DNA from 2 places in the Streptomyces coeruleofuscus genome. Region 2 is predicted to be linked to the other one. Evidence: riboswitches for the same ligand, from Rfam matches in the RefSeq annotation. Region 2 holds a riboswitch; the other holds the start of a gene.
The links. A riboswitch is a leader RNA that binds a small molecule or an ion and turns the genes downstream of it on or off. The one in region 2 is predicted to bind glycine.
Positions count from the first base shown of each region.

Region 1: another riboswitch for glycine. It lies ahead of gcvP (aminomethyl-transferring glycine dehydrogenase); the one in region 2 lies ahead of gcvT (glycine cleavage system aminomethyltransferase GcvT).

Region 1 is NZ_BAAASE010000005.1:866,277-876,291, forward strand. It holds gene ABFX81_RS23380 (ATP-binding cassette domain-containing protein) at 1-618, shown strand, start outside; gene ABFX81_RS23385 (TOBE domain-containing protein) at 645-1,064, shown strand; gene gcvP (aminomethyl-transferring glycine dehydrogenase) at 1,116-4,001, opposite strand; glycine riboswitch at 4,177-4,272, opposite strand; gene ABFX81_RS23395 (PRC-barrel domain-containing protein) at 4,386-4,760, shown strand; gene ABFX81_RS23400 (DNA polymerase IV) at 4,806-6,209, opposite strand; gene ABFX81_RS23405 (MerR family transcriptional regulator) at 6,341-7,024, opposite strand; gene ABFX81_RS23410 (bifunctional nuclease family protein) at 7,345-7,818, opposite strand; gene ftsR (transcriptional regulator FtsR) at 7,903-8,637, opposite strand; gene ABFX81_RS23420 (FHA domain-containing protein) at 8,689-9,642, opposite strand; gene ABFX81_RS23425 (DUF881 domain-containing protein) at 9,704-10,015, opposite strand, start outside.
Region 2 is NZ_BAAASE010000011.1:280,176-290,190, reverse strand. It holds partial or broken gene ABFX81_RS34950 (serine dehydratase beta chain) at 1-23, opposite strand, end outside; gene glyA (serine hydroxymethyltransferase) at 107-1,369, opposite strand; gene gcvH (glycine cleavage system protein GcvH) at 1,384-1,761, opposite strand; gene gcvT (glycine cleavage system aminomethyltransferase GcvT) at 1,867-2,988, opposite strand; glycine riboswitch at 3,064-3,166, opposite strand; glycine riboswitch at 3,167-3,266, opposite strand; gene ABFX81_RS34930 (AAA family ATPase) at 3,449-4,117, shown strand; gene ABFX81_RS34925 (enhanced serine sensitivity protein SseB C-terminal domain-containing protein) at 4,185-4,979, shown strand; gene ABFX81_RS34920 (enhanced serine sensitivity protein SseB C-terminal domain-containing protein) at 5,136-5,936, shown strand; gene ABFX81_RS34915 (ABC transporter permease subunit) at 6,320-7,318, shown strand; gene ABFX81_RS34910 (ABC transporter substrate-binding protein) at 7,387-9,141, shown strand; gene ABFX81_RS34905 (ABC transporter permease) at 9,223-10,015, shown strand, end outside.

The DNA.
Region 1 (10,015 bases), on a different contig from region 2:
GCCCGGGCCCTGGCCACCCGGCCCCGGCTGCTGCTCCTGGACGAACCCCTCGCCGCGCTCGACGCCCGCACCCGTCTGGAGGTGCGTGCTCAGCTCCGGCGCCACCTCGCCGAGTTCGAGGCCGTGGCCGTCCTCGTCACGCACGACCCGCTGGACGCCATGGTGCTGGCCGACCGCCTGGTCGTCGTCGAGCACGGCCACGTCGTCCAGGAGGGCGCGCCCTCCCACATCGCCCGCCACCCCCGCACGGACTACATCGCCCGGCTCGTCGGCCTCAACCTCTACCGGGGACTGGCCGAGGGCCACGCCGTCCGGCTCGACGCGGGCCCGGCCATCACGACCACGGAAGAGCTCTCCGGCCCGGTCTTCGTGGCGTTCCCGCCCGGGGCGGTGACCCTGTACCGCGACCGTCCCACGGGCTCCAGCGCCCGCAACCTCTGGCACTGCGAGGTCACCGGACTGGAGACGCACGGCGACCAGATCCGAGCGGACCTCACCGGCGAACTCCCTCTGACCGCCGACCTCACCACGGTCGCCGCGGCCGAACTCGACCTGCATCCCGGCGCCCCGGTCTGGGCGACGGTCAAGGCGACGCAAACGCACGCATACCCGGCATAAGGTACTCGCCGGGCTACCGTGCCCCCATGAGCCTGAGCATCCGCAACCAGCTGCCCGGCACCGTCACCGCCGTCACGCCGGGCGAGGTCATGGCGACGGTCAGGGTCCGCCTCACCGGCGGCCAGGCCCTCACCGCGGCGATCACCCGCGAGGCGGCGGACGACCTCGGTCTCGCGCCGGGCGCCGCCGTGCGCGCCCTGGTGAAGTCGACGGAGGTCTCGCTGGCCACCGCCCCCGTCGAGGGCCTGTCCATCCGCAACCGGCTCCCCGGCACGGTCACGGACATCGCGACCGGCGACGCCATGGCGTCCGTCCGGGTCACCGTCGAGGGCGGCGAGCTGACCGCCGCGATCACCAGGGACGCCGCCGACGACCTCGCCCTGTCGGCGGGGACCCCCGTCGTCGCCCTGATCAAGTCGACCGAGGTGTCCCTCGCCGCCGAATGACGGGAGGGGCCCCGCACCGCGGAGCCCCTCCCCTGCGACCGATCCGGCAGGTCAGTCCTCGTACGCGTCCAGCGGCGGGCAGGAGCAGACCAGGTTCCGGTCACCGAAGGCCTGGTCGATCCGGCGCACCGGCGGCCAGTACTTGTCGGCGACCGAGACCCCGGCCGGGAAGACGGCCTCCTCACGGCTGTAGGCGTGCTCCCAGTCCCCGGCGAGCGTCCCGGCGGTGTGCGGGGCGCCCCGCAGCGGGTTGTCGTCAGCGGGCCACGCTCCGGAGCCGACCTTCTCGATCTCCGCCCGGATGGCGATCATCGCCTCGCAGAACCGGTCCAGCTCGGCCAGGTCCTCCGACTCGGTCGGCTCGATCATCAGCGTCCCGGCCACCGGGAACGACATCGTCGGCGCGTGGAAGCCGTAGTCGATCAGCCGCTTGGCGACGTCGTCGACGCTCACACCGGTCGCCTTGGTCAGCGGCCGCAGGTCGATGATGCACTCGTGCGCGACGAGCCCGCCGGGACCGGTGTAGAGCACGGGGTAGTGCGGCTCCAGCCGCTTGGCGATGTAGTTGGCGCTGAGCACCGCGACCTGCGTGGCCCGCTTCAGCCCCTCGCCGCCCATGAGCCGGACGTACGCCCAGGAGATCGGCAGGATCCCGGCGGAACCCCACGGTGCCGCGGAGATGGGGCCGACCCCCGTCTCCGGGCCCGCCTCGGGCTGGAGCGGGTGGTTGGGCAGGTACGGCGCGAGGTGCTCACGCACCGCCACCGGACCGACGCCGGGACCACCGCCGCCGTGCGGGATGCAGAAGGTCTTGTGCAGGTTCAGGTGCGAGACGTCACCGCCGAAGTGCCCCGGCTTGGCGAGCCCCACGAGCGCGTTGAGGTTGGCCCCGTCGACGTAGACCTGCCCGCCCGCCTCGTGCACCTGCGCGCAGATGTCGGCGACGTGCTCCTCGAACACACCGTGGGTGGACGGGTAGGTGATCATCAGCACCGACAGCTCGTCGCGGTACTGCTCGATCTTCGCCCGCAGGTCCTCGACGTCGATCTCGCCGTCCTCGGCGGTCTTCACGACTACGACCTTCATGCCCGCCATCACCGCGCTGGCGGCGTTGGTCCCGTGCGCGGACGACGGGATCAGGCACACCGTGCGCTGCTCGTCCCCGTTGGCCCGGTGGTACCCGCGTACGGCGAGCAGACCGGCCAGCTCGCCCTGCGACCCGGCGTTCGGCTGGAGGGACACCTTGTCGTACCCGGTGACCTCGGCGAGACGGTCCTCCAGCTCGTGGATGAGCGTGAGGTAGCCCCCGGCCTGCTCGGCGGGCGCGAAGGGGTGCAGCTGCCCGAACTCGGGCCAGGTGACCGGCTCCATCTCCGTGGTCGCGTTGAGCTTCATGGTGCAGGAGCCCAGCGGGATCATGCCCCGGTCGAGCGCGTAGTCGCGGTCGGCCAGCCGGCGCAGGTAGCGCAGCATGGCCGTCTCGGAGCGGTGCTGGTGGAAGACGGGGTGCGTCAGGTACTCGTCGGTCCGCAGCAGCGCGCCGGGAAGCCCGTCCTCGGTGGCCGCGTCCAGCGCCTCGATGACCCCCTCGACACCGAAGGCGGCCCATACGGCACGCAGCTGGGCCCGCGTGGTGGTCTCGTCGCAGGCGATCGAGACGTGGTCGGCGTCGACGAGACGGAGGTTGACTCCGTTCTCCCGCGCGGCGGCCACGACGTCGGCGGCCCGGCCCTCGACGCGCACGGTCAGCGTGTCGAAGTAGGAGCCGTGCACGACCTCGACCCCGCCGTTCGCGAGTCCGGCGGCGAGAACCGTGGCGTACCGGTGGGTGCGCCGCGCGATGCCCTTCAGGCCCTCCGGGCCGTGGTAGACGGCGTACATGCCGGCCATGACGGCGAGCAGCACCTGGGCTGTGCAGATGTTGCTGGTGGCCTTCTCGCGGCGAATGTGCTGCTCACGCGTCTGGAGAGCCAGCCGGTACGCCCTGTTCCCGTCGGCGTCCACGGACACGCCGACGAGCCGCCCGGGCAGGCTGCGCGCCATCTTCTCCTGGACCGCCATGTAGCCGGCGTGGGGACCGCCGAAGCCCATCGGCACACCGAAGCGCTGCGTCGTCCCGACGGCGATGTCCGCGCCGAGCTCACCGGGCGACTTCAGCAGCGTCAGCGCGAGCAGATCGGCGGCGACGGTGACGAGCGCCCCGAGCTCGTGCGCCTGGTCGATGACCGGCTTGATGTCCCGTACGGCTCCGGAGGCGCCCGGGTACTGGATCAGCACGCCGTTGATCTCGCGGTCGGCGATTCCGGCGGGGATGCCCTCGCCGAGGTCGGCGACGACTACCTCGACGCCGGCCGGCTCGGCCCGGGTCTGGATGACGGCGATGGTCTGCGGCAGCGCGTCCGCGTCGACCAGGAACAGGCCCCTCTTGTTCTTGCCGAGCCGCCGCGACAACGCCATGGCCTCGGCGGCCGCGGTGCCCTCGTCGAGCAGCGAGGCACCGGATGTCGGCAGTCCGGTCAGGTCGGCGACCATGGTCTGGAAGTTGAGCAGCGCCTCGAGCCGTCCCTGCGAGATCTCCGGCTGGTACGGCGTGTAGGCCGTGTACCAGGCCGGGTTCTCCATGACGTTGCGCATGATGACCGGCGGCGTGAAGGTGCCGTGGTACCCGATCCCGATCATGGAGTCGAGGACCTGGTTGCGGTCGGCGAGGGAGCGCAGCTCGGCGATCACCTCGGCCTCGCTGCGGGCACCCGGCAGGTCCAGCGCCTCGGCGCTCTTGATCACGGCCGGGACCGCTGCGGCCGTGAGCTCGTCCAGCGAGCCGTAGCCGACCTGCGCGAGCATCTTGGCGCGGGCCTCGTGGTCGGGGCCGATGTGGCGCTGCTCGAAGGGAACTGCCTCTTCGAGCTCGGAGAGCGGAATGCGGTGGGCGGTCATTACGGAGGCCTCCTGGTCGACACGACCTTCGAGGGGCACCACGGCACGGGTACCCGAACGGCCTCCCCCTCTGTCATCTCGACCTGAGAGCTTCACCGGATCGCCCGAAGGCCTCCGGCTTTCACCGTCGGTGAGAGCGGAAGCCGTCGACACCCGCTCTGCTTTCCAGAGTGACCTCGTCCGTGCGGTACGTGAGCCTGAGAGATTCCGGGGAGGATTTGCTCCTTCGGCGCCTCCGATGGTGTCTGGAGGACTCTCCCGCACGGGGTCAGCAGCCGCTGCCAGCGTACCAGCGCGGCCAACGCACGTACCTTCGAGTGGCCGCCTCCCCGATTGTGCCGTTTTGTGGTGTTTACGGATGAGTTGCGACCACGTGGAGGGCCCGTGCGAACCGATATCGATCCGCGCAACCTGATCGGCCGCAAGGCGTTCGACCGCAACGGAACCAGGATCGGCACGATCGACGAGGTCTACCTCGACGACGCCACCGGCGAACCGGAGTGGGCGGCCATACGGACCGGCTTGTTCAGCCGGGACGCTTTCGTCCCACTCGAGCCGAGTGAGCTGATCGACGGCGCCCTTCACGTGCCCTTCGAGCGCGCCCTGATCAAGGACGCCCCCGATTTCGGCGTGGGCCGCCACCTGTCCCCGGAACAGGAACTCCAGCTCTACCACCACTACGGCCTGGACGTCGCCGCACCTACCCCGCTCGCGGACCACGACTTCGGCAAACTGGCAGGCACGGACGAGACGGCTTGAAGCACCGCCAAGCCCTCCAGCCAAGCCGCCCGGCCGTCCAGCCGTCTAAGGAGCGGCGGACCGCAGCCCCACAGCTCCGGACCCGCCCTCCGGCCCGCGGCCGCCCTCCGGTCTCGATAAAACCAACGGCAATGGATCCGCGGGCTCCAGATCCGGATCGTCGACCCGGAAGGTGCGCACCCGCCCGGGCTCCGAGCCGGGCGTCTCGAACCGCACGGTGACCCGCCCCAGACCGCTGCCCTGCACCCACCCGTGCCCGAACGCGGCGTGCCGCACGTCGTGCCCGGCGGGCCACCGCCGCTCGGCGAGCGCCGGCTGCTCCTCGGCCGGCGCCGCGGCAGGCTCCTCGACGGGCCCCCGCGCCTCCGTCCGCTCCCCCGCCGCCTGCGCGAAGAGATCCTCCTGGGTGTAGTCGGCGAGCCCGCTGACACCCACTCCGAGCAGCCGCACACCGCCCGTCGTGTCGACCGAGTCGAGCAACCGGGCCGCCGCCTCGCGGATCACCGCGGGATCGTCCGTCGGACCGCGCAGCGTCTCGGACCGGGTGAGCGTCGAGAAGTCGTACCGCCGCACCTTCAGCACGATCGTTCGCCCGGACAGGCCGGCCCCGCGCAGCCGCCGCACGCACCGGTCGGCGAGCCGCTGCACCTCGAGACCGACCCGCACCCGGTCGTGGATGTCCACGTCGTAGGTGTCCTCGACCGACACCGACTTCGCCTCCCGCTCCGCCACCACCGGCCGGTCGTCCCGCGCGAGCGCCATGGCGTACAGGCCGTGCCCGTGCGACTTCCCCAGCAGCCGGACCAGTTCGTCCTCGCCCGCCTCGACGATCTCCTCGATCGTGGTGATCCCGGCCCGGCGCAGATGGTCGCCCGTCGCCGGCCCGACCCCCGGCAGTGTCCGCACCGACATGGGCCCCAGCATCGCCCGCTCGGTCCCCGGCTCGATCACCACCAGCCCGTCGGGCTTGGCCTGCTCCGAGGCGATCTTCGCCAGCATCTTGGAGGCGGCGAGCCCGACCGAGCCCGTGAGCCCCGTGACGGCGCGTATGTCCGCGCGCAGCCGCGCCCCGACCAGCCGCGCCGACTGCTCGTCCCAGGCCGCTCCCCCGGCCTCCAGGTCCACGAACGCCTCGTCCAGGCTCAGCGGCTCCACCAGCGGCGACAACACCCGCAGCAGCTCCATCACCCGCTCGCTGATCGCCTTGTAGAAGCCGAAGCGCGGCACGAGATACGCGGCGTTGGGCGCGAGTCGCCTGGCCTGCCCCATAGGCATCGCCGAATGCACACCGAAGACCCTGGCCTCGTACGACGCCGTGGCCACGACGCCCCGCGGCCCCAGCCCGCCCACGACGACGGCCTTCCCGCGCAGACTCGGCTTGGACGCCTGCTCCACCGAGGCGAAGAAGGCATCCATGTCGAGATGCAGGATCGTGGGCGCGGTTCTCACATCTCCGATGCTGCCCTACGCCACTGACAACGCCCGGACAACCGCCCCGACGCCTCCGGGGAAACCGCTTTCAGTCCGGCGCGGAAGCGTCCCGCTCGCAACGACCGCAGGGGCACCGCACCGCCGGACGCTCAGACGGCCCGGTTCCGCCGCCGCGCCAGCTCGTCCCCCGGGTTGGACCCGACCAGCGTCTCGCCGGTGTCGATCCGCTCCCCGTGCAGCTGGGACAGTGCGCTCTCGACATCCCGCCACACCACGCCCACGGCGATCCCGAAGACGCCCTGGCCCCCTTGGAGCAGGGCGTGGACCTCGTCCGGCGAGGTGCACTCGTAGACCGTCGCCCCGTCGCTCATCAGCGTCATCCGCTCCAGGTCGCGGAAACCGCGTTCTCGGAGATGCTGGACGGCCGTGCGGATGTTCTGGAGCGAGACCCCGGTGTCGAGGAACCGCTTGACGATCTTCAGGACGACGACGTCCCGGAAGCTGTACAGCCGCTGCGTCCCCGACCCGTAGGCGGGACGCACGCTCGGCTCGACGAGGCCCGTGCGGGCCCAGTAGTCCAGCTGCCGGTAGGTGATGCCGGCGGCCGCGCAGGCCGTGGGCCCGCGATAGCCGATCTGCTCGGACGCCATGGACGTCGTCCCTCCGCTGCTCGGCACGGCCGTCGGTCGCTGCGGAGCGTGATCAGCCACGCCGCCGGGCTGGGGACACCCCCCGCTCGGGCGGAGCCGTGAGCCCGGGGGAGGGTACGGACCGCTCGCCCTGAGACTGCGCTCGGGGCCGCCCCCAGCCGTACCGTCGCCGCTGCTTCTCACGCCGACCTCCGTCCTTGACCTGCCTTCTCGACGGTAGGCAGTCACCAGGGGTGCGTCAACGATCGCCACACTCGCCACGCCGAGTGATAATCACCCTAAGAGTGGTTTCCCGTGCCCCACCGCGGGGAAAGGCTAGCCGAATGCCTCCGATACGGGCCGTGTGACGCTCTCACTCGCCTGCGGCACATGCGGGCAATTCGCCCGCCCGCCGTACATGCGGCGGGCGGCCCCGCCGCGGACCACATCGTCCGCCGGGCCGCCCAGACGTCTCACCGACCACTGATACTCCTCGCCATCCGGCTCTTACCGGAATGCGGAGCTCACTGGCTACTGCTGCCGAAGTCCTCCGGGGAGATCTGGTCGAGGAACTCGCGGAACTTCTCCACTTCGTCCTCCTGCTCGTCCGGGATCGCGATACCGGCGTCGTCGAGCACCGTGTCACTGCCGTAGATCGGCGTACCGGTGCGCAGGGCCAGCGCTATGGCGTCGGACGGGCGGGCGCTCACCTCGACGCCGCTGGCGAAGACCAGCTCCGCGTAGAAGACGCCCTCACGCAGGTCCGTGATGCGCACTTCAGTGAGCTCCTGGCCGACGGCTTCCAGCACGTCCTTGAACAGGTCGTGGGTCAGCGGCCGCGCAGGAGCCATGCCCTGCTGGGCGAAGGCGATCGCCGTCGCCTCCCCCGGTCCGATCCAGATGGGGAGGTAACGGTCGCCTCCCACTTCACGCAGCAGCACGATCGGTTGGTTGGAGGGCATTTCCACCCGGACACCTACGACATCGAGCTCGTTCACACAGTAACCCTAGGCCGTGCTCGGGATGTTTGGGTAGTCGGGCCGGGAACGGGTGCCTGATCCGGCCCTCCGCGACCAGCCGTCTCAGGGCAGCCGGACCCCGAGCGCCGTCTGCACCAGAGCGGCGTGCAGCTTCACCGTGAGCCCCGCCAGCTCCCTGGTGCGGTCCTCCGCATGAGCCCTGGTCTGCGGATTCCGGTGCCGCTTCAACGGGGCCACCACCTGGTCCACGAGCCCGGCCTCGCGGTCGGCGGCGGCCTTCATCACCCGCAGGTGCCGCGGCTCGATCCCGAAGCGCCCCAACTCGGCGATCAGCGAGGCCACCGTGGCCGCCTCGGCGTCGTACACGCCGTTCTCCAGCGGGGTGACGAGCCCGTACGACTCCCACTCCCTGAGCTCCTCCTCGCCGACACCGGCGGCGGCGAGCAGCTCCTCGCGCCCGATCCTGGCCGCCGTGGGCGCCTCGGAAGTCTCGGGCACCGTGTCGCCGTCACGCTGACGCCCCAGCGCCGGCAGCTGGACGGCCTCACCGCGCTCCATGGCCTCCAGGTGCTCGCGGATCACCTTCAGGGGCAGATAGTGGTCCCGCTGCATCCTCAGGACGTGCCCGAGACGCTCGACGTCGTGTGCGCTGAACTTGCGATATCCCGACGGAGTCCGCTGCGGCTCGATGAGCCCCTCAGCCTCCAGGAAACGGATCTTGGAGATGGTGACTTCGGGAAACTCGTCGCGCAGCACGTTCAGCACCGTGCCGATGCTCATCAGCCTGTCCGTGGCGGCGGCGCCGTGCCCGGCACCGCCGCTCGGTGTTTGAAGCATGGACCTTCCCTGACGGACGGACCTTCGCGGGGTTCCCCGGACGGAATCCGGTCAGTAGCCCCGCTGGCTGGCGTAGAAGACCAGCCGGTACTTGCCGATCTGCACCTCGTCGCCGTTGTTCAGGGCGACCTGGTCGATCCGCTCGCGGTTCACGTACGTGCCGTTCAGGCTGCCCACGTCGGCCACCGTGAAGGAACCGTCCTGACCTCGGCGGAACTCCACATGACGCCGGGAGACGGTCACGTCGTCCAGGAAGATGTCGCTCTGCGGATGGCGCCCGGCCGTGGTCAGATCGCCGTCCAGCAGGAAGCGGCTGCCCGAGTTCGGCCCGCGGCGCACGACCAGGAGCGCGGACCCCAGCGGCAGCGCGTCGACGGCCGCCTGCGCCTCGGGGGACAGCGTCGGCATCGGCGTCTGTCCGGTCGTCTCGCTGTCGTAGGCCTCGAGACCGGAGATGGAGATCGTGGAGGTCGTCTCGGACGGACGCTCCGGCGTCGCCCCCGCCCGCAGCGGCGCGCCGCAGTTCGAGCAGAAGCGGCTGTTCTCCGCGTTGCGGTTACCGCACCTCGTACACACCAGGGCCGACATCGGATCCTCCTGCCGCGGCTGCCCACCGGGGGCATTGGACGCATACGGGTCGGAAAACCCACCACCCGTACCTGAGGTTGACGGTTGCCCGAAACCTATGCCGCCGGGCTGCGCAGGGTCAACCGACGGCGCGCCCTGACCTCCGGAAACGTCACCGCCCGGGCCACCGACCTGGTCCCGGAACAGCGGCCGCTGGCCCTCCGCGTCAGGCTGTGCGCGATGGCGGGCGGTCGCGTTGTCGCTGCCTTCTCGCGCGCTCTTGCCGAACAACTTCGCAAACAACTTCACGGGCGATTCCCCTTGACCGAAACAGACCCGCCCGTGGGGCAGGACGAACCCTGACTGAACACTCTGACCGACCCGGACATCCTGACAACGTCCGTCTGCACCAGACAGTTTCCACCACGCACCACCCAATCGGTGCGCCGACCCCCCGCAACCTCATGCCCTCGCCCGACGTCGCCCATGCACCCCCGCTTCACTGGGAGGACGACCGAGCGTAGTCAGGCCGCTTCACCGCCCGCAAGGCGTCCACGACGATCTTGGTCGACCGCTCGATGGTGACCGTGGCCTGTTCCTTCTCGAGAGTCTGCACCACGCCTCCGGGGATGTTGAGCGCCGGCTCGAGGTCCTGCGGCTTGCCGATGACCTTGAAACGATAGGGCGCGTTGATCTTGTTCCCGTCGACGCTCACACCCTTGCCGGAGTCCGTCAGATACGTGCCCGCGACGACCCGCACGCCGTTCACCTGGATCGCCTCGGCACCCGCCGCGCGCAGCTCCTGGACCGC
Region 2 (10,015 bases):
AGGTCGAAGACCGAGATGGCCACGGGAACTCCTGACTACGGGGGTGGTGCAGAGGGGGTGGGCGCCGTGCCGCTTGTGGCCGCACGGCGCCCGAAAGGTTTCTTCGCTATGTGTTCGGACCCGCGTACAGCGGGTGCTTGTCGGCCAGGGCCTTCACCCGGGCCTTGAGGGCCTCCGCGTCGTACGACGGCTTCAGCGCCTCGGCGATGACGTCCGCGACCTCCGCGAAGTCCTCCGCCCGGAAACCGCGCGTGGCCAGGGCCGGGGTACCGATCCGCAGACCGGACGTCACCATCGGCGGACGCGGGTCGTTCGGGATCGCGTTCCGGTTGACCGTGATGCCCACCTCGTGGAGGCGGTCCTCGGCCTGCTGTCCGTCCAGCTCCGAGTGGCGCAGGTCGACCAGGACCAGGTGCACGTCCGTGCCGCCGGACAGGACGTCCACGCCCACGGCCCGGACGTCGTCCTTCACCAGACGCTCGGCCAGGATGCGGGCACCCTCCAGCGTACGGCGCTGGCGCTCCTTGAAGTCCTCCGAGGCCGCGACCTTGAAGGAGACCGCCTTGGCCGCGATCACATGCTCCAGCGGACCGCCCTGCTGACCGGGGAAGACGGCGGAGTTGATCTTCTTGGCCAGTTCGGCCGTGGAGAGGATCACACCGCCGCGCGGGCCGCCCAGCGTCTTGTGGGTGGTCGTGGTCACCACGTGCGCGTGCGGCACCGGGTTCGGGTGCAGCCCCGCCGCGACGAGCCCGGCGAAGTGGGCCATGTCGACCATCAGGTACGCGCCGACCTCGTCCGCGATCCGGCGGAAGGCGGCGAAGTCCAGCTGCCGCGGGTAGGCCGACCAGCCCGCGACGATCAGCTTGGGCTTGGACTCCTTGGCCAGCCGCTCGACCTCGGCCATGTCGACCCGGCCGTCGTCGCCGACGTGGTAGGCGACGACGTCGTAGAGCTTGCCGGAGAAGTTGATCTTCATGCCGTGGGTCAGGTGCCCGCCGTGCGCGAGGTTCAGACCCATGATGGTGTCGCCCGGCTTGAGCAGCGCGAACATCGCGGCCGCGTTGGCCTGGGCGCCGGAGTGCGGCTGCACGTTGGCGTGCTCGGCGCCGAAGAGCTCCTTGACGCGGTCGATCGCGATCTGCTCGACCACGTCGACGTGCTCGCAGCCGCCGTAGTAGCGGCGGCCCGGGTAGCCCTCGGCGTACTTGTTGGTGAGGACCGAGCCCTGCGCCTCCATGACCGCGACCGGCGCGAAGTTCTCCGAGGCGATCATCTCGAGCGTGGACTGCTGCCGGTGCAGCTCGGCGTCGACCGCGGCGGCCACGGCCGGGTCGAGCTCGTGCAGGGGTGTGTTCAGGACGGACATACGGCTACGACTCCTCAGCCGGCTGAGAACGCGGTGTACTCGTCGGCGGAGAGCAGGTCGCCCGGCTCGTCCGTGACCCGCACCTTGAACAGCCAGCCGCCCTCGAAGGGGGCCGAGTTCACCAGCGACGGGTCGTTCACGACGTCCTCGTTGACCTCGGTGACCTCACCGGAGACGGGGGAGTAGAGGTCGGACACCGACTTGGTCGACTCCAGCTCGCCGCAGGTCTCGCCCGCGGACACGGAGTCACCGACCTCGGGGAGCTGGACGAAGACCACGTCGCCGAGCGCGTTGGCCGCGTGCTCCGTGATGCCGACCGTCGCGACGCCGTCCTCGGCGGCCGACAGCCACTCGTGCTCCTTGCTGTAACGCAGCTGCTGGGGGTTGCTCATGGCCTGGATTCTCCTGTACGCGCGGGAGTGCTTTGTTGACGGGGGGACTGCTGTGAGCTGGAACGACGGACCACGGGAACGCTTGCCGCGGCCCCGGGCCAGTGTCTACTTCTGCCGCTTGTAGAACGGCAGCGCCACGACCTCGTACGGCTCGTGACTGCCCCGGATGTCCACGCCCACGCCGGGCGTGCCGGGCGCTGCGTGCGCGGCGTCGACGTACGCCATCGCGATCGGCTTGCCGAGGGTGGGGGAGGGGGCGCCGGAGGTGACCTCGCCGATCACCTCGCCGCCGGCCACGACCGCGTACCCGGCGCGCGGGACCCGGCGGCCCTCGGCGACGAGCCCGACCAGGACGCGCGGCGGGTTCTGCTCGGCGCGGGCGGCGGCCTCCCGCAGGGCCTCGCGCCCCACGAAGTCGCCCTCCTTCTCGAACTTCACCACGCGGCCGAGCCCGGCGTCGAAGGGCGTCAGGGAGGTGCTCAGCTCGTGCCCGTACAGCGGCATGCCCGCCTCAAGGCGCAGCGTGTCGCGGCAGGACAGTCCGCAGGGGACCAGTCCGGCGCCCTCGCCCGCCTTGGTCAGGGCCTGCCACAGCTCGACCGCGTGCTCCGGCTTCACGAACAGCTCGAAGCCGTCCTCGCCGGTGTAGCCGGTGCGGGCGATCAGGGCCGGGACGCCCGCGACCGTGCCCGGCAGACCGGCGTAGTACTTCAGCCCGTCGAGGTCGGCGTCGGTGAGGGACTTCAGGATCCCCGGGGACTGGGGCCCCTGCACGGCGATCAGCGCGTAGGCGTCCCGGTCGTCGCGCACCTCGGCGTCGAAGCCAGCGGAACGTTCCGCCAGGGCGTCCAGCACGACCTGGGCGTTGGAGGCGTTGGCGACGACCATGTACTCGGTCTCGCCCAGCCGGTAGACGATCAGGTCGTCGAGGATGCCGCCGTCGGCCCGGCAGATCATGGTGTACCGGGCGCGGCCGGGCTTGACGCCGCCGATGTTGCCCACCAGGGCGTGGTCGAGGAGGGCGGCGGCCTGCGGACCGGTGACGGTGATCTCCCCCATGTGGGAGAGGTCGAACAGCCCGGCCTTCGTGCGCACGGCGTTGTGCTCGTCGCGCTCGGAGCCGTAGCGCAGGGGCATGTCCCAGCCGGCGAAGTCGGTCATCGTCGCGCCGAGCGAACGATGCAGGGCATCGAGCGCGGTGTGGCGGAGTTCTCCTGTGCTGCTCATCGGTCGGTCGTCTCCCAGGGCAATGGGGGTACCTCCCGCGCGAGCTCGTTCGAGCGTGGGGGAGGGCGAGGTCGTTCCTCCCCATCTGTCATCGGAACCTGAGAGGTTCGCCATGAAGGGACATGGCTTGCACCTTGGGTGGGACCACCGAGGACGGCGGCCCGCTTTTCAGATGTGCCTCGCCCGCGCGGTAACGGGGCCTGAGAGATTCAAGGGAGGGACTTGCTCCTTCGGCGCCCCAGCGTCAGTGGTGCTGGGGACTCTCCCGCGCGGATTCAAACGGCCGGTATGCAGTTGGCGCGCACATCATTGCACGCATCGTCGCGGGGTGGCAGGGGCACCACCCTGTAGCAGGCCTGTTGCAGGAAGAGGACTAAAACCAGAGACATCGGGCATTACCTTCTCTTTACACTCGGCGGGGATGGGACTCCACACCTGGCCCCAGGGGAGGACGATCACGGTGAACAGGACCACCGCGTACGCCACGACATCGGGCGTCGCGCTGCCCGAGCAGCCGGCCGCTCCGGCACGGGCGGCCTGCGGCCCGCTGCCGGTGCCGGTCGTCCGCGATCTGCGCGAGCGCGCCGGCCGCAGCCCGCACGCGCTGCTCTTCGGCCCCCGCGACCTCGTCGTGGTCACGGGCCTGCCCGGCAGCGGCAAGTCCACGCTGATGCGGCGCACCGTGCCCGGCCGGCGCATCGACTCCCAGGACACCCGCGACCGCTGGGACGGCCGCATGCCGCGCCTCCTGCCGTACGCGGTCTACCGGCCGCTCGTCCGCCTCGCCCACTACACCGGGCTGCGCCGCGCCCTGCGCACCGGAGAGGGCGTCGTCGTGCACGACTGCGGCACCCAGGCCTGGGTCCGCCGCTGGCTGGCCCGCGAGGCGCGCCGCCGGGGCGGCGCCCTGCATCTGCTCATGCTCGACGTCACCCCCGAGGAGGCCCTGGCCGGCCAGCGCGACCGCGGCCGCGGTGTCTCGCGGTACGCGTTCCTGCGCCACCGCGCGGCGACCACCCGTCTGCTGCGCGCCGTGGAGCGGGGCGAACTGCCCGCCGGCTGCGGTTCGGCGATCCTCGTCGACCGGGACGCGGCGGACACCCTGCGCCGGATCGGGTTCACCGGCTGACCGCGGGCGGCCGGGGAGACGCTAGCCTTTTGAGCCACAGCAGTGGTTCCAGGCAGGCGGTAGGCAGATGGACTTCCCGGCGGACTTCTCCGCGGACTTCCCGGCGCACACGCAGACCCACCCGCACGGCGGATGGCCAGGCAACGAACTGGAGGAGGTGCTCTCGGCCTCCCTCGGCGCCGGGCCGTCGGCCGGCGGGCGGATCGTCGAGGTGCTCGGCCGGAGTTTCGTCTGGGTCCCCCTGCCGAGCGGCGGCGGCCCGCAGAGCGGCCCCCTCGACCTGCCCGGCATCGAGATCGAGGGCCAGGCGTACGTACCGGTGTTCAGCTCCGAGGAGCAGTTCCGCCAGGTCGTCGGCTCCCACATGTCGTACACCATCGCGCCCGCCGTGGAGTTCGCCCGCGGTCTGCCCCCGCACGCCGGGATAGCCGTCAACCCGGGCGGCGTGGTCGGCATACCGCTCCCGCCGCCCGCCGTGGCCGAGCTCTGCCGGGCCGGCCGGACCCCCCTGGACGGCCCCGCGAGCGGCGGCCGGGTCCGCCTCTTCGAGCCCGACTGGCAGGACGACCCGGTGGACTTCCTCGCCGCCGCCTCCGCCGAGTTCGAGGCGATCGGCGTCGTCGTCACCGCCCGCCGCTGCCTCGCCGCGATCGAGACCGCCGACCCGGTGATGTTCGTGGGCGTCGAACTCTCCCAGTGGGAAGGCGACCTGCGGGCCCTCCCCCTGGACGCCCTGTCCCGGGCCGTGACCGGTTCCCCGGCCCCGTGGCCGGTCAACCTGGTCCTCCTGGACGTGGCGGAGGACCCCGTGGGCGCGTGGATGCGGGAGCGAGTGCGCCCGTTCTACCAAAGGGTTCACTAGCAGATCTTTCACAGGGTTCACCGGCAGACGCTCCCAGGAGTGAGGCACGCGACCGGTCACGGCCCGACCCGCACCCGCAGGACGAGGCAAGTCCCGAGTCGGCGGGCGGGCTTAAGCTAGGTCACGGTCGAGGCGTTGTACGAAGGGGCGGTAAAGGTGAGCGCGAGCGGCACGGCCGCGGCCGGACAGGTCGAGCACATGCTGCGCCAGGTCACGCCCGGGCGTTACGACGCCTACGAGGCACTCCTGCGCGCGCTCGCGACCCCGCACTCCGGCCAGATCTGGATGCTCCTCTGGCACGGCCAGGCGGGCTCCCCCGACGCCCAGTACGGGAACATGGAGGTCGACGGCTACGGCTACGCCCCCTGTGTGACCTCCGCCCAGGAACTCTCGGCCAGCGGCTGGAACCGCAGTTACGAGGTGGTCGACGGAGTCGACGTCGCCCGCGCCCTCTACCCCGACCACTACGGCCTCTGGCTCAACCCGCACGCCCCCGGCGGCGGCGTCGGCATCCCCTGGCTCGACCTGCGCCGGATCGCCACGGGCCTGGACCGCCAGCCCGCCGGCCCGCTGCGGCTGTCCGAACCCGCCATCGAGATCCCGCAGTTCTACGCCCTGCTCGCGCAGAACGCCCACCGCACCCCGGCCGTCCGCTCGCTGCGCCGGGCCTGGGTGCAGCCCGCGCTGGGCGCGCCGTATCTCGCCATCGGACTGGATGTGTACGACACCTCCCCGCCGGCCGTGGATTCCGTGCGCGCGATGATGCAGCAGTCCCTCGGTGCCGTGCCGGACGGGCTGCCCGTCTCCACCGTCGCCATGTCCGACGAACACGACCCGGTCGCCATGTGGCTGCGCAAGAGCGCCCGCCCCTTCTACGACCGTGAGGCCCACGCCACGGCCCCCGTCCAGGCCCCGGCCTCCGGCTACGGCTTCCCCCCGGCCCAGGGCAGGTACTGACCCGGCCCGCACCGGCCGTTGCCGCACCGGCCGTCGCCGCCCGGTCGGCCGGCCCGCGGGAGCAGGCGCTTTGCCCGCAATGCGCAGGTTTCAACGCCATATCGTCCGGACCACGTGCCCGCGTGTCCGGATAACGGAATCCCCCAGTCGGCATCACGGTTGCGCATACTTTCTCCACCAGGCCTGGCGTGTGATCGTGAGCGCGTTGAAGACTCGCCTCTCAGGCGCGAGGCCGTCGATCCTGTGAGCGATACCAAGCGAGGGATCGGCCTGACGGTGGCCGCACCATCTGCGGACGCCACGCCATAGCCAAAGTGGATAAAGCCGCCGAAAACGGTGGGCAAGGGGGCCGGTAACCACCGGCGAGAAGGGGCAGGGCACTTGTGACGGCACCGATCGAGACCACCGGATCGCAGGCCGAGGCCCAGCCGGAGGCCGTGCTGGCGGGTGTGAAGTCCCAGAACATCGAGGGCCGGTCTCTCGGGCAGATCGCCTGGACCCGCTTCAAGCGCGACAAGGTGGCGGTGGCGGGCGGCGTCGTCGTCGTGCTGCTCATCCTGACGGCCGCCCTGTCCCGCCCGCTGCAGTCGCTGCTGGGCCTCGACCCCAACGCCTTCCACCAGGACCTCATCGACCCCAACACCACGCTGCCCAAGGGCGACTTCGGCGGCATGAGCTGGGACCACCCGCTCGGTGTGGAGCCGAAGTTCGGGCGTGACATCTTCGCCCGCATCCTGGAGGGCTCCTGGGTCTCCCTCGTCGTCGCCTTCGGAGCGACGGTGCTGTCCAATGTGATCGGCACCGTGCTCGGCCTGATCGCGGGCTACTACGGCGGGCGCGTCGACGCGGTCATCAGCCGGCTCATGGACACCTTCCTCGCCTTCCCGCTGCTGCTCTTCGCCATCGCCATCTCGGCGACGCTCCAGGGCGGCGCCTTCGGGCTCGAGGGCCTCCCGCTGCACATCCTCGTGCTGATCTTCGTCATCGGCTTCTTCAACTGGCCCTACATGGGCCGCATCGTCCGCGGCCAGACGCTGGCGCTGCGCGAGCGGGAGTTCGTCGACGCCTCCCGGGGGATGGGCGCTTCGGGGCCGTACATCCTCTTCAAGGAGCTGCTGCCGAACCTGGTCGCGCCGATCATCGTCTATTCGACGCTGCTCATCCCGACCAACATCCTCTTCGAGGCCTCCCTCAGCTTCCTGGGCGTGGGCATCCAGCCGCCGCAGGCGTCGTGGGGCGGCATGCTCAACCAGGCCGTCGACTTCTTCGAGGTCGATCCGCAGTACATGCTCGTGCCCGGTCTCGCCATCTTCATCACCGTACTGGCCTTCAACCTCCTCGGTGACGGCCTCCGGGACGCTCTCGACCCCCGCAGCCGCTGACGTCTGCGGTCGCGGCCGGTGCCGCGTCCAGCCCAAGTGTTCAACTTCAGAAGGGGAATCCGACCATCATGCGAAGGTCAGCAATTGCCGTCGCCGCGGCCCTCAGCAGTGCCAGCCTCGTGCTGGCGGGCTGCAGCAAGGCCGACGACAACGGCGACGACGGCGGCAGCAAGGCCACCGCCGACGCCGCCACGAAGTCGGTCGTGAACGCCTCTACGGAGAAGGGCGGCACGGTCACCTACGCGATGTCCGACGTCCCGGACTCGTTCGACCCGGGCAACACGTACTACGCGTACATGTACAACTTCAGCCGCCTCTACGCGCGTCCGCTGCTCACCTTCAAGCCGGCTCCCGGCGAGAAGGGCAACGAGATCGTGCCGGACCTCGCGGAGTCCAAGGGCAAGTCGTCCGACGGCGGCAAGACCTGGACGTACAAGCTCCGCCAGGGCGTGAAGTACGAGGACGGCACCGAGGTCACCTCGGCGGACGTCAAGTACGCGGTGGAGCGCTCGAACTTCGCCCGTGACGTGCTCTCCCTCGGCCCGAACTACTTCGCCCAGTTCCTGGACGGCGGCGACAAGTACAAGGGCCCGTACAAGGACAAGAGCGACAAGGGCCTGGCGTCGATCGAGACGCCGGACAAGCACACGATCACCTTCAAGCTCAAGCAGCCGTTCACGGACTTCGACTACCTGGTCACCGCCCCGCAGACGGCTCCGGTGCCGAAGGCCAAGGACACCGGCGTCGACTACACCAAGAAGATCGTCTCCTCCGGCTCGTACAAGTTCCAGAGCTACGAGGAGGGCAAGTCGGTCACCCTGGTGCGCAACCCCGAGTGGGACGCCAAGACCGACCCGCTGCGCAAGCAGTACCCGGACAAGATCGTGGTCAACCTGAAGGTCAACCAGGCCACGATCGACAAGGACCTGATGGCCGGCACCACCACCGTCGACCTCGCGGGCCGCGGCGTGGACACGCAGACCCAGGCCCAGCTGCTCAACAACAAGGACAAGAAGGCCAACACCGACAACACCTACGGTGGCCGTCTCGTCTACGCGGCGCTCAACACCACGGTCAAGCCGTTCGACAACGCCGAGTGCCGCAAGGCCGTGCAGTACGCCATCGACAAGGTGGCCGTGCAGACCGCGCAGGGCGGCCCGGTCCGCGGTGACATCGCCTCCACGGTCCTGCCGCCGGACGTGATCGGCTACCAGAAGTTCGACTCCTACGCCACCCAGGGCAACAAGGGTGACGCCACCAAGGCCAAGGGGCACCTGAAGGCCTGTGGCCAGGAGAAGGGCTTCAAGACCTACATCTCCGCGCGCAGCGACCGTCAGCAGGAGGTCGACGCGGCCACGGCGATCATCGACTCGCTGAAGAAGGTCGGCATCAACGCCGAGATGAAGCAGTACCCGTCCGGCAAGTACTTCACGGACTACGCCGGTGTCCCCGCCTTCGCCAAGAAGCAGAAGATCGGCATCATGATGATGCAGTGGGGTGCCGACTGGCCGACCGGCTACGGCTTCCTGAACCAGATCCTCAACGGCAAGGCCATCAGCACCTCCGGCAACACGAACCTGTCGTCGTTCGACAACGCCGAGGTCAACAAGCTGCTCGACGAGGCCATCCAGAACCCCGACGAGTCGGCGCGCAACGCCGCCTACGCCGAGGTCGACAAGAAGACGATGGACGAGGCCGTCATCGTGCCGCTGACCTACTTCAAGGTCTTGCTGTACCGCTCGCCGAACGCCACCAACGTGGTCTCCTCGGCCGCCTGGAGCGGTCAGTACGACGCCCTCAACCTCGGTACGACCAAGAAGTAGCGCGAAGAGCAGCCCTGGAAGGCAGGTGAAGGCATTGGCGCCCGTGGGATTCACCCCCCGCGGGCGCCGGCGCCGGTCCCCGTGATCTCGTACATCATCCGCCGGGCGATCGCGGCAGTGATCCTGCTGCTGGTCGTCACCGCGGTCACCTTCGGCATCTTCTTCCTGCTGCCGAGACTGGCCGGGCAGAGTCCCGACCAGCTGGCCGCCCAGTACATCGGAAAGAACCCCTCGCCCGAGGACATCCTGGCGGTCAAGCAGAACCTCGGGCTCGACAAGCCGGTCTACGAGCAGTACTGGGAGTTCATCAAGGGGATCGTCTCCGGCGCCACCTACAACCTCGGCCCGACCACGGCCAAGTGTGAAATGCCCTGCTTCGGCTACTCCTTCAAGAACCACATCGAGGTCTGGCCGCAGCTCGTGGACCGGCTTCCGGTGACCATCTCCCTGGCCGCGGGCGCCGCCGTGCTGTGGCTGCTGTCGGGTGTCGCCGCCGGTGTGATCTCCGCGCTCAAGCCGGGCTCGTTCTTCGACCGCGCCGCGATGGGCGTGGCCCTGGCCGGTGTGTCGCTCCCCATGTTCTTCACCGGCCAGCTGGCCCTGCTCGTCTTCAGCTATCAGCTGGACATCTTCGGGCGGACCTATGTGCCGTTCACCGAGAACCCGTCCCAGTGGGCCAACACCCTGTTCCTGCCGTGGTGTTCGCTGGCCCTGCTGTACTCGGCCATCTACGCACGGCTCACCCGGTCCGGCATGCTCGAAACCATGAACGAGGACTTCATCCGCACCGCTCGGGCCAAGGGCCTGAAGGAGCGCAAGGTCGTCGTCAAGCACGGCCTGCGGGCGGCGCTCACGCCGATCGTGACGGTCTTCG